3 regions of the Pseudomonas sp. NPDC096917 genome follow, and region 1 is predicted to be linked to each of the others. Evidence: riboswitches for the same ligand, from Rfam matches in the RefSeq annotation. Region 1 holds a riboswitch; each other region holds the start of a gene.
The links. A riboswitch is a leader RNA that binds a small molecule or an ion and turns the genes downstream of it on or off. The one in region 1 is predicted to bind cobalamin.
Positions count from the first base shown of each region.

Region 2: linked by a shared signal. The riboswitch ahead of cobW (cobalamin biosynthesis protein CobW) and the one ahead of ACIQYF_RS10875 (CbtB domain-containing protein) in region 1 are both predicted to bind cobalamin.
Region 3: linked by a shared signal. The riboswitch ahead of cobO (cob(I)yrinic acid a,c-diamide adenosyltransferase) and the one ahead of ACIQYF_RS10875 (CbtB domain-containing protein) in region 1 are both predicted to bind cobalamin.

Region 1 is NZ_JBIWEO010000007.1:247,303-250,572, reverse strand. Features, by position in the region: gene ACIQYF_RS10890 (histidine-type phosphatase) at 1-280, shown strand, start outside; gene ACIQYF_RS10885 (hypothetical protein) at 484-720, shown strand; gene ACIQYF_RS10880 (REP-associated tyrosine transposase) at 898-1,356, opposite strand; adenosylcobalamin (AdoCbl) riboswitch at 1,504-1,641, shown strand; gene ACIQYF_RS10875 (CbtB domain-containing protein) at 1,640-1,852, shown strand; gene ACIQYF_RS10870 (CbtA family protein) at 1,868-2,602, shown strand; gene ACIQYF_RS10865 (efflux transporter outer membrane subunit) at 2,679-3,270, opposite strand, start outside.
Region 2 is NZ_JBIWEO010000003.1:125,533-128,802, reverse strand. Features, by position in the region: gene efeO (iron uptake system protein EfeO) at 1-114, opposite strand, end outside; gene efeU (iron uptake transporter permease EfeU) at 123-965, opposite strand; cobalamin riboswitch at 1,140-1,339, shown strand; gene cobW (cobalamin biosynthesis protein CobW) at 1,433-2,503, shown strand; gene cobN (cobaltochelatase subunit CobN) at 2,507-3,270, shown strand, end outside.
Region 3 is NZ_JBIWEO010000012.1:93,749-97,018, forward strand. Features, by position in the region: gene ACIQYF_RS15715 (PQQ-dependent sugar dehydrogenase) at 1-941, opposite strand, end outside; cobalamin riboswitch at 1,070-1,317, shown strand; gene cobO (cob(I)yrinic acid a,c-diamide adenosyltransferase) at 1,399-2,010, shown strand; gene ACIQYF_RS15725 (cobyrinate a,c-diamide synthase) at 2,021-3,270, shown strand, end outside.

The DNA.
Region 1 (3,270 bases):
CGAAAACAATATTCCGCCCGTGGGCACGTTGCAGTTTGAACGCTACAAGGAAGTCAAAACCGGCGAATACTTTTTGCGCATTGCCTTTGAAGCGCAGTCGATGGATCAGATTCGTAATCTGACCCCACTGAACGGCGGGCAAAAACCGCTCAAGCAAGACTTCGCCAGCAGCAAGGATTGCCGCAAAACCAGCGTCGGATTGCTGTGCCCGCTTAAAGAAGCCATGGCCACCGTCGACCACAACATCGACCCGACCGCGCTGACGCCGTACACCTGGTAGCACCCTGCTTGCCTCGCGATTTTTTAAAAGATCAAACGATCGCGAGGCAAGCTCGCTGCGACACGAAAGCGCGAGGGTGAGCGTGACGCAGGGGCTGTCGCCTATAGATACTGCGCCCTGACGTGAGATACATTGAAACGGCCTGTTACCAAAACAACAGCCCGTTCACTCACAGAGGGTGCCACTTGAATACAAATCAAAAAATGCGAACCTTCGATCTGATCCGCGAGGCGGTACTGCCTGAGTACCGCGACCGTGTAGACGACTACCTGAGCCTCTACGAGCAAGCGCTGCACAATGAGCACGCCCCGACCGATAACCTGCACGCCATGGCGCACCAGCTTCGGGGCTACTTGCGGGGCCTGAATACCACGCGTGTGCTGGGCATGGCGGATTGGGAAGAACTCGACCGCCGGGTGACCGAGTCCTGGCTGGAATAACCCGCCTTACTGAGCGTTACGACTGAAGATGCGGATCACTTCATCCAAGTGCTCGGCCATCGCCTGACGTCCATTTTGTGGGAGAGGGCTTGCTCGCGATGCAAACGACTCGGTCTATCTGAATGACCGAGTTGATGCCATCGCGAGCAAGCCCGCTCCCACAGGTTTTGCAATACGTCATAGCCATATGGCATCCCATAGAGGGTAATCCCCTACTCGCTTGACCAGCCCTGCGCGTATAGGGTTGGCGATGACATAACGTGCCAGATGCTTCAAATCTTCGTCATCACGTAAAGCGTGGTCATGGTAGCCCTGCTGCCATCGGCTGCCTGTTCGACCGGTTGCTTGGTTAATGGCCCGCGTACTCAACGATTTGGTGCGACACATCAATTCGTCAAGCGAACCGCTCTGAAGCACCACCAGCCAATGAAAGTGATCAGGCATCACGACCCATGCAAGCGAGTCGACAAGACCTTGTTCTTGTGCGCACCTCAGTTGTTCTACAACCCTCCTGCCGATATGCCAGTCCAAGAAAATGGGCTCGCGATTCAATGTATTGGCGGTTAACAGATAGAGACGGTTTTGCTCGCTGTAACGACCAAGGCGCAGACGATGAGAGGTAGGAAATACGTGCATAAACAGGCTCAATGGGTTGATAAGCCCAAAAACTAGTCACTGCCAAGAAGGCAGCAGCGGGAATCGTTTAACCGTATATTTCATAGCTCCCACAAAAACGTAATGGCGCGAGTTTTTCCTGAGACGCTAGCGTAGACTGCCCAGGTTATTTCAGTATGTTACGAAGGAAAGAAGTCGGTCAAAATCCGACGCGGTCGCGCCACTGTAGTCGGCTCCTTGCCGAAAGCCAGATCTTCCTTTGCCTTATGCACTCTTGCCGGGACGCGCAATCCCAGAGGTAATCATGGCTTACAACGCTTCAACTCAGACTGACATCTCCCTGCCTGCCATTCCCTTGGGCGATATTTTGCCTTGGGCGATCTTCGGCGGCCTGTTGCTGATGCTGGCGATTTATTTCGTCGGCGCCGAACAAGGCGCCACTGCCATTTTCAAGGGCATGTACGTTCACGAATTCGTACACGACGGCCGCCATCTGCTGGGCTTTCCCTGCCACTGATCCGAGGATTACTACATGACTGGTCGTTTACTCGTCAGGGGCATGCTTGTCGGTCTGATTGCTGGCCTGCTGGCTTTCGGTTTTGCCAAAGTGTTCGGGGAGCCCCAGATTGAGAGCGCTATCGCGTTCGAAGAACACATGTCTCACTCACACGGCGATGCCGAGCAAGGAGAACCCGAACTGGTCAGCCGCCAGGTGCAAAGCACCTTCGGCCTGTTGACCGGGGTGGTGGCGTACAGCGTGTCACTGGGCGGCATTTTTGCCCTGGTGTTTGCTTTCTCTCTGGGGCGCGTCGGCAATGTCGGCCCACGCGGCCTGTCTGCGCTGTTGGCGCTGACCGCCTTTGTGGTGGTGTTTCTGATCCCGGGTCTCGTTTATCCGGCCAATCCACCGTCAGTGGGCGATCCGAGCACCCTGGGCAAGCGCACCCAACTGTTCTTTCTGATGTTGCTGGTGTCGGTTGCCGCTGCGGTGATTGCAATCAGTGCAGGCCGCACGTTCATCGCCCGCTCGGGTCTGTGGAATGGCGCGATCAAAGGCGTGGCGCTGTATCTGGTGATTGTTGCAGTGGCCGGCTACCTGTTCCCGACCATCAGCGAAGTGCCGCAAAACTTCTCGGCAGTCTTGCTGTGGAAATTCCGCGTCGCAGCCCTGGGCATTCAAGGGGTGATGTGGACTGCTCTGGGGTTGATCTTCGGCGCAGTGGCTGAACACTTGCTGTTGCCGGCGGGCAAGGCTTACAAGGCCTGAGTCATTGAAATTCTGTAGTCGCTGACGAAGTACGAAGGCTGCGCAGCCGATCGCAGCCTTCGCTCCTCGACAGCGACTACAAGCCCCATCCTCCACCCAAACTTTGAATCAGCGCCACGCTGCCCTGGCTCAGTTGCGCCTGGGTATCGCGCAAGTTCTGCTCGGTCTGCAACAGGATTAATTGCTGAGTCAGGACGTTCTGCTGGCTGACGGTCCCGGCTTTCAACTGCGCCTCTTGGCTGCCAAACAGTTGCTGGTTGCGCGTATAGATCTGTTGGTAAGTGTCGGCCTGCACGTTCAGGTGATTGATCGCCGACAAGTTGTCTTCGACGTTCTGCAACGCTGACAGCACGGTGCCACGGTAATTGGCCGCGTCCTGGTCGTAGCTGGCCTGCGCCTGTTGCACCGCCGCCTCGCGGGCGCCGCCATCAAACAGGGTCGCCGCCAGCGCCGGGCCCAAGGTCCAGATGCGGTTGGGCACGCTGAACAGTCCACCCAATGCGCTAGCGCGATAACCGGCTTCGGCGGTCAAGTCCAGAGTCGGAAAGAACGCCGCTTCGGCCACGCCGATTTTGGCGTTAGCCGCCGCTGCGTTACGTTCCGCCGCCACCACGTCCGGCCGGCGCAGCAGCAGGTTGGACGGCAAGCTCAATGGCGGGCGCGGCACC
Region 2 (3,270 bases), on a different contig from region 1:
AGCCAGTTGCGAGGCGTAATAGAACAACCCGCCGGCCGCGATCATTACGATCACCGAACCGGCCACAGCCCAGCGCAGCGCGCGTGGGGGATTACCGCTTGCAGGGGTAGACATGCAGGACCTTATGAGTTCGTCACTGAAGTGGGTTGGATGGCGTTGGGCGGTGTTGGGGCGCGGAAGAACAGGGCCAGTGTCACCACCAGATAAATCACGTAGGCGCCGATCACACTCACAGTGGGGGCGTCCTGATAGCCGAACATCCCGGCCAGAATCGAACCCAGCGGGCCGTCCATCGGCAGCGTGGCGCTGATGTCGAAGACCACGTCTTGCAGGTGATTCCACAGCCCGGCTTCGTGCAGGGCTTGCACCGAGTTGGCCAAAATGCCAGCGGCAACCACCAGAATGAACAGGCCGGTCCAGCGGAAAAACAGCCCCAGGTTCAGACGCATGCTGCCGCTGTAAATAGCAAAGCCCACCAAGATCGCCAGAATCAACCCGAGCAGGGCGCCCAGAGGTGCGGCCGGGCCTTCACTTTGTTGAAACACCGCGAGCAGGAAAAACACAGTTTCCAGCCCTTCACGCGCCACGGCGAAAAACACCATGGCAATCAGGGCTGTGACCTGATGTTTGGAACCGGCAAGGGCGTGATCCAGTGAGGTGTGCAGAGCCTGCTTGATCGAGCGGGCGACCTTGCGCATCCAGAACACCATGGAGCTGAGAATGCCAACGGCGATCAGGCCGACGATGCCTTCGAACAGTTCCTGCTGCTTTTGCGGGAATTCGGCGCTCATCAGTTCCAGGCCGCCGCCGACCAGCAGCGACAGGGCGGCCGCGAGGAAAACCCCAATCCACACCGCAGGCATCCACTGGCCACGCCCGGTTTGCTTGAGGTAACTGGCAATGATGCCGACGATAAGCGCGGCCTCAATACCTTCGCGCAGCATGATCAGAAAGGGAACCAGCATGGGCAGAACACCGCGTTGCGAATGGGTAGTGCCAATTTGTAACATATTGATACGTATTGCCAAACAAGAATCGATTTCATTTGCTGAACAGTGGCTGAACGAAAAAGTGACGCCGGAGCCCCCGGTTCTGACGCCTGTACACAGCGCCAACATTGACCTGTTACAAAGCACTGCGTAGCCTTGTGCGCTCGAGGTTCTTCGCAGCGCGAAGCTAAGATGGGAACGCGGTATGCCGCGGCTGCCCCCGCAACTGTAAACGGTCAATTACCCTGCCACGCCACTGCTTGATACGCGGGAAGGCGCAGGGAATGGGGCTGCCTAGGGCAGACCCCCAGCCGTAAGCCAGGAGACCTGCCTCGTGTCAGATTCTTACTTCAACCGGGCGGGGTGATCCGGTGGCGAATGTTTGCCGCTCCTATGAGCCGGTCGTCGTCCCGTATGCCCGCCGCTTTGCCAAAGGGCATCCGATGAAAACACTGGCCAAAACCCCCGTCACTATCGTTACCGGCTTTCTCGGTTCGGGCAAAACCACCTTGCTTCGCCACATGCTGGACAACGCCCAGGGTCGGCGTATTGCAGTGATCGTCAACGAATTCGGCGAGTTGGGTATCGACGGTGAAATCCTCAAGCAATGCACCATCGGGTGCACTGAAGAAGAAGCCAACGGCCGCGTCTATGAACTGGCCAACGGCTGCCTGTGCTGCACCGTGCAGGAAGAGTTCTTCCCCGTGATGCGCGAACTGGTGGCCCGTCGCGGTGACATCGACCATATCCTGATTGAAACCTCGGGCCTGGCCCTGCCAAAGCCGCTGGTTCAAGCGTTCCAGTGGCCAGAAATTCGCAGCGCCTGCACCGTTGACGCGGTGATCACCGTGGTCGACAGCCCGGCCGTTGCACGTGGCACTTTTGCCGCCTTCCCGGAGCAGGTCGATGCCCAGCGCAAACTCGATCCGAACCTTGACCACGAGTCCCCGCTGCACGAACTGTTTGCCGACCAACTGGCCAGCGCTGACTTGGTGATCCTCAACAAAGCTGACCTGATCACCCCTGAAGACTTGGCCAAAGTCCGCGCCGAAGTGGCTGAAGAACTGCCACCGGCGGTGAAAATCATCGAAGCCAGCAGCGGTCGTCTGCCACTGGAGGTATTGCTGGGTCTGGGCGCCGGGTCCGAAGATCACATCGACAGCCGTCACAGCCACCACGACCATCACCACGATGGCGATGATGACCACGACGATCACGACCACGATGCCTTCGATTCCATCTCCATTGAACTGCCACAAGCAGAAGAGCGCGTGCTGCTGGACGCCCTGACGCAATTGGTGGTCAAGCACGACATCCTGCGGGTTAAAGGCTTTGCGGCGATTCCTGGCAAGCCGATGCGCTTGCTGATTCAGGGTGTGGGCACGCGTTTTGACAAGCACTTCGACCGCGCCTGGGGCGGTGATGAAGCGCGCACCACCAAACTGGTACTGATCGGCCAGGACCTGGACGCCGCACTGCTTGAGTCCTCCCTGCGTACAGCGTTGAGCGTTTAACCCATGCATCTGCTCAGGACCCAACCCGGTGGCTTTGTATCGGACGACAACATTGCCGACTTGGGCCAAACCCCCGCCGAGCTGGTGATCCTGTGCAGCGGTGATTCAAGCCTGGCACTGCTCGCGGACGCCGCCCAGCAGTTGCCTGAAGATTATCCAAGCCTGCGTCTGGCGAACCCTATGCAGGTGCAAAACCATGGCTCGGTCGATCTGTATGTCGACCAGGTGCTGCAACACGCCAAAGTGATTCTGCTGTCCTTGCACGGCGGGATTGGGTATTGGCGCTACGGCATTGAGCGCCTGATGCAACTGGCCGAGCGCGGCGTGACGCTGATTCTGGTGCCGGGCGATGACCGTCCCGACCCGGAGCTGAGTGCGTTGAGCACCGTGCCCGCCGAACAGGCTGAACGGCTGTGGCACTTTCTGCGTCAGGGCGGGCGGCATAATGCCGTGCAACTTTACCGCTGCCTGGCCAGCCAAAGCCTGGACCGCGATTACGCGTGGGATGAGCCGCAGGCTTTGCCACGCACCGCGATTTATCACCCGCAGCACGCAAGCCCCGAACTCAAGCACTGGCAAGCTGACTGGCGCGCCGGGCAACCGGTGGCGGCGCTGCTGTTCTATCGCTCGCACCTGCAAGCGGCCAATACCGCGTTTGTCGATGTGTTTTGCCAGCGATTGCAAGCGGCAGGGCTTAATCCTTTGCCCATTGCAGTGGCCAGCCTTAAAGAGCCGGGCTGCCTGACAGTGGTTCAGGCGTTGCTCGA
Region 3 (3,270 bases), on a different contig from region 1:
GTATCGACATGTTGCCCGTAATAGCTGTAGGGCCAGCCGTAAAAGCCGCCATCCTTCACGGAGGTGATGTAGTCGGGCACCAGATCGCTGCCAATTTCGTCGCGTTCGTTCACTGCGGTCCACAGTTTGCCGGTCTTGGGCTCCCAGTCCATGCCATTAGGGTTGCGCAGCCCTGAGGCAAAAATACGGTGGCTACCCGTCGCGGGGTCGACCTCCCAGATCGCGGCGCGACCTTCTTCGTTGTCCAGGCCGTTTTCGCCAACGTTGCTGTTGGAGCCCACGCTCACGTAGAGCTTTTTGCCGTCGGGGCTGGCGATGACGTTTTTGGTCCAGTGATGGTTTATCGGTCCGCCCGGCAGGTCGACAATTTTGGTCGGTGGCGCGCTGATCGAGTTCTCACCTGTTTGATAAGGGAAGCGCAGCAGCTTGTCTGCATCCGCTACATACAGGTCGTTGCCCACCAGGGTCATGCCAAATGGTGAGTTCAGGTTGTCGATAAACACCGTACGGGTTTCAGCCACGCCATCGTGATTGGCGTCGCGCAGCAGGGTGATCCGGTTCGCGCTCGGAACACCCGCCCCGGCCCGGCCCATGACTTTTTCCATCACCCAGCCACGAATCCCTTTGCTGTCATCGGGCTTGGGGGGCGCGTTGGTCTCGGCGACCAGTACATCGCCATTGGGTAGCACATACAGCCAGCGCGGATGGTCAAGGCCATCTGCAAACGCCTGCACTTGCAAACCTTCTGCTGCCACCGGCTTGGTGCCCGCTGGCCAGCCAATGGCCGGGGCGATGTTAACGGTGGGTATCAGCGTCTTGTTCGGCTCTGGCAGCTTGGGTGAGGGGCCGGTGCCGTCGGTGACTTGCAGCGTCGAACTCTCGCCGCAGGCTGCCAACCCTGCCGCTAAAACGATGACAACAGCGTGCTGGCGTTTAAGCATGTGGATCTCCATGAGTTTTTTTGTCGTGTTAGTCATAGAGGAGCGTAGTTGGCGAAGGTTCAGGTCGCAGTAATCCTTTGGCAAGCGGACCCGCACCTTTAATTGACGCTCCACCCCCAACCCTCTAACCTTCGCGGCTTGTTTCAGGTGCTCTGCAACTCAAGGTTGGCCGAGTGAAACAGGGAAGCCGGTGAAAGCGTGTTTAACCACACAACCGCTTTGATCCCGGCGCTGCCCCCGCAACGGTAAATGAGTCAACATCACGCCCGATGCCACTGTGTTTAATGCACGGGAAGGCGCGTGGTGAGGCTGCGTTTTATGTGTAAAAACGCCCCGCTCATGAGCCCGGAGACCGGCCTGATCCATCCAGCACCCTCGCGGCGGGCGTAGGTGTGTCGTTTTTTAATGAATCCTCCCGCCTCCCGTTTGCTTAATTCAGCCCCAACGGAGAGCTGCCATGAACGAATCCCCCGAACGCGACGAGCGTCATCTGGCGCGCATGTTGCGCAAAAAAGCAGTGATGGACGAGCGCATTGCCAGTGCCCCTAACGAGTGTGGCCTGTTGCTGGTGTTGACCGGCAATGGCAAAGGCAAAAGCAGTTCGGCTTTTGGCATGTTGGCCCGGGCCATGGGCCATGGCCTGCAATGCGGCGTGGTGCAGTTCATCAAGGGCCGTAACAGCACCGGCGAAGAGATGTTTTTCCGTCGCTTTCCTGAACAAGTGCGCTATCACGTGATGGGCGAAGGCTTTACCTGGGAAACTCAGGACCGCCAGCGTGACATCGTGGCAGCTGAGGCGGCGTGGGAAGTGTCTCGCGAGATGCTGCGTGATCCGTCCATTGGGCTGGTGGTGCTGGATGAGCTGAACATTGCACTCAAACACGGCTACCTCGACCTCGAGCAAGTGCTGAGCGACCTGCAAGCCCGTCCGCCGATGCAGCATGTGCTGGTCACCGGGCGTGGCGCTAAACCTGAGCTGATTGATCTGGCCGATACCGTAACTGAAATGGGTGTGATCAAGCATGCATTTCAGGCCGGGATCAAGGCCCAGAAAGGCATTGAATTGTGAGTGTTCAAGCATGAGAGAGTCGCGTCATTGCCCGGCGGTACTGATCGCCGCGCCGGCTTCCGGTCAGGGCAAGACCACCGTCACCGCCGCTTTGGCCCGATTGCATCGCAATCAAGGGCGCAAGGTACGGGTATTCAAATGTGGCCCGGATTTCCTCGACCCCATGATCCTCGAGCGCGCCAGCGGTGCGCCGGTGTATCAGGTGGATTTGTGGATGGTTGGCGCCGATGAAAGCCGTCGCTTGCTGTGGGAAGCGGCCGGTGAAGCGGACCTGATTCTGATCGAAGGCGTGATGGGGCTGTTCGACGGCACGCCGTCCAGCGCCGATCTGGCGCGTCATTTCGGCGTGCCGGTGTTGGGGGTGATTGATGGCACCGCCATGGCCCAGACCTTCGGCGCGTTGGCCTTGGGGCTGGCGCGTTATCAGCCGGACCTGCCGTTTGCCGGGGTGCTGGCTAACCGGGTCGGTACGGTGCGTCATGCGCAGTTGCTCGAAGGCAGCCTGACTGAAGGCTTGCGCTGGTACGGCGCATTGTCCCGCGAGACCGGGATTGAGCTGCCAAGCCGGCATTTAGGTCTGGTGCAAGCCAGCGAATTGAATGACCTGGATGCGCGCCTCGATGCGGCGGCCAACGCCCTGGCCAGCACCTGCGAGGTAGCGCTGCCACCGGCGGTGGAGTTTGCAGCCCCGCAACCTGTTGCCGTTGAGCCGTTACTGGCCGGGGTGCGGATTGCTGTGGCGCGCGATGAAGCCTTTGCCTTTACCTATGGCGCGAGCCTGGCGCTGTTGCGCGACATGGGCGCCGAACTGGTGTTTTTCTCGCCGATTCGCGACACGCAGCTGCCTGGCGCTGACAGTCTGTATTTGCCGGGCGGCTACCCCGAGTTGCATCACCTTGAGCTGTCGCGCAACACGTCGATGCTGGATGCAATCCGTGCTCACCATCAAGCAGGCAAGCCCTTGCTGGCCGAATGTGGCGGCATGCTCTATCTGCTGGATGCCTTGACCGACGTCGACGGTCAGCGCGCCGAGTTGGTCGGCCTGCTCAAGGGCGAGGCGACCATGCAAAAACGCTTGGCGGCTCTGGCTTTGCAGGCCGTTGAGATGCCCGAAGGCCTGTTGCGCGGACACACCTATCATCACTCGCTGACCAGCACCGAACTTGAGCCTGTCGCACGTGGCCTGAGCCCCAATGGCGGGCGTGGTGCGGAGGCGGTGTATCGCGAAGGGCGTATGACAGCGTCTTATGTGCACTTTTA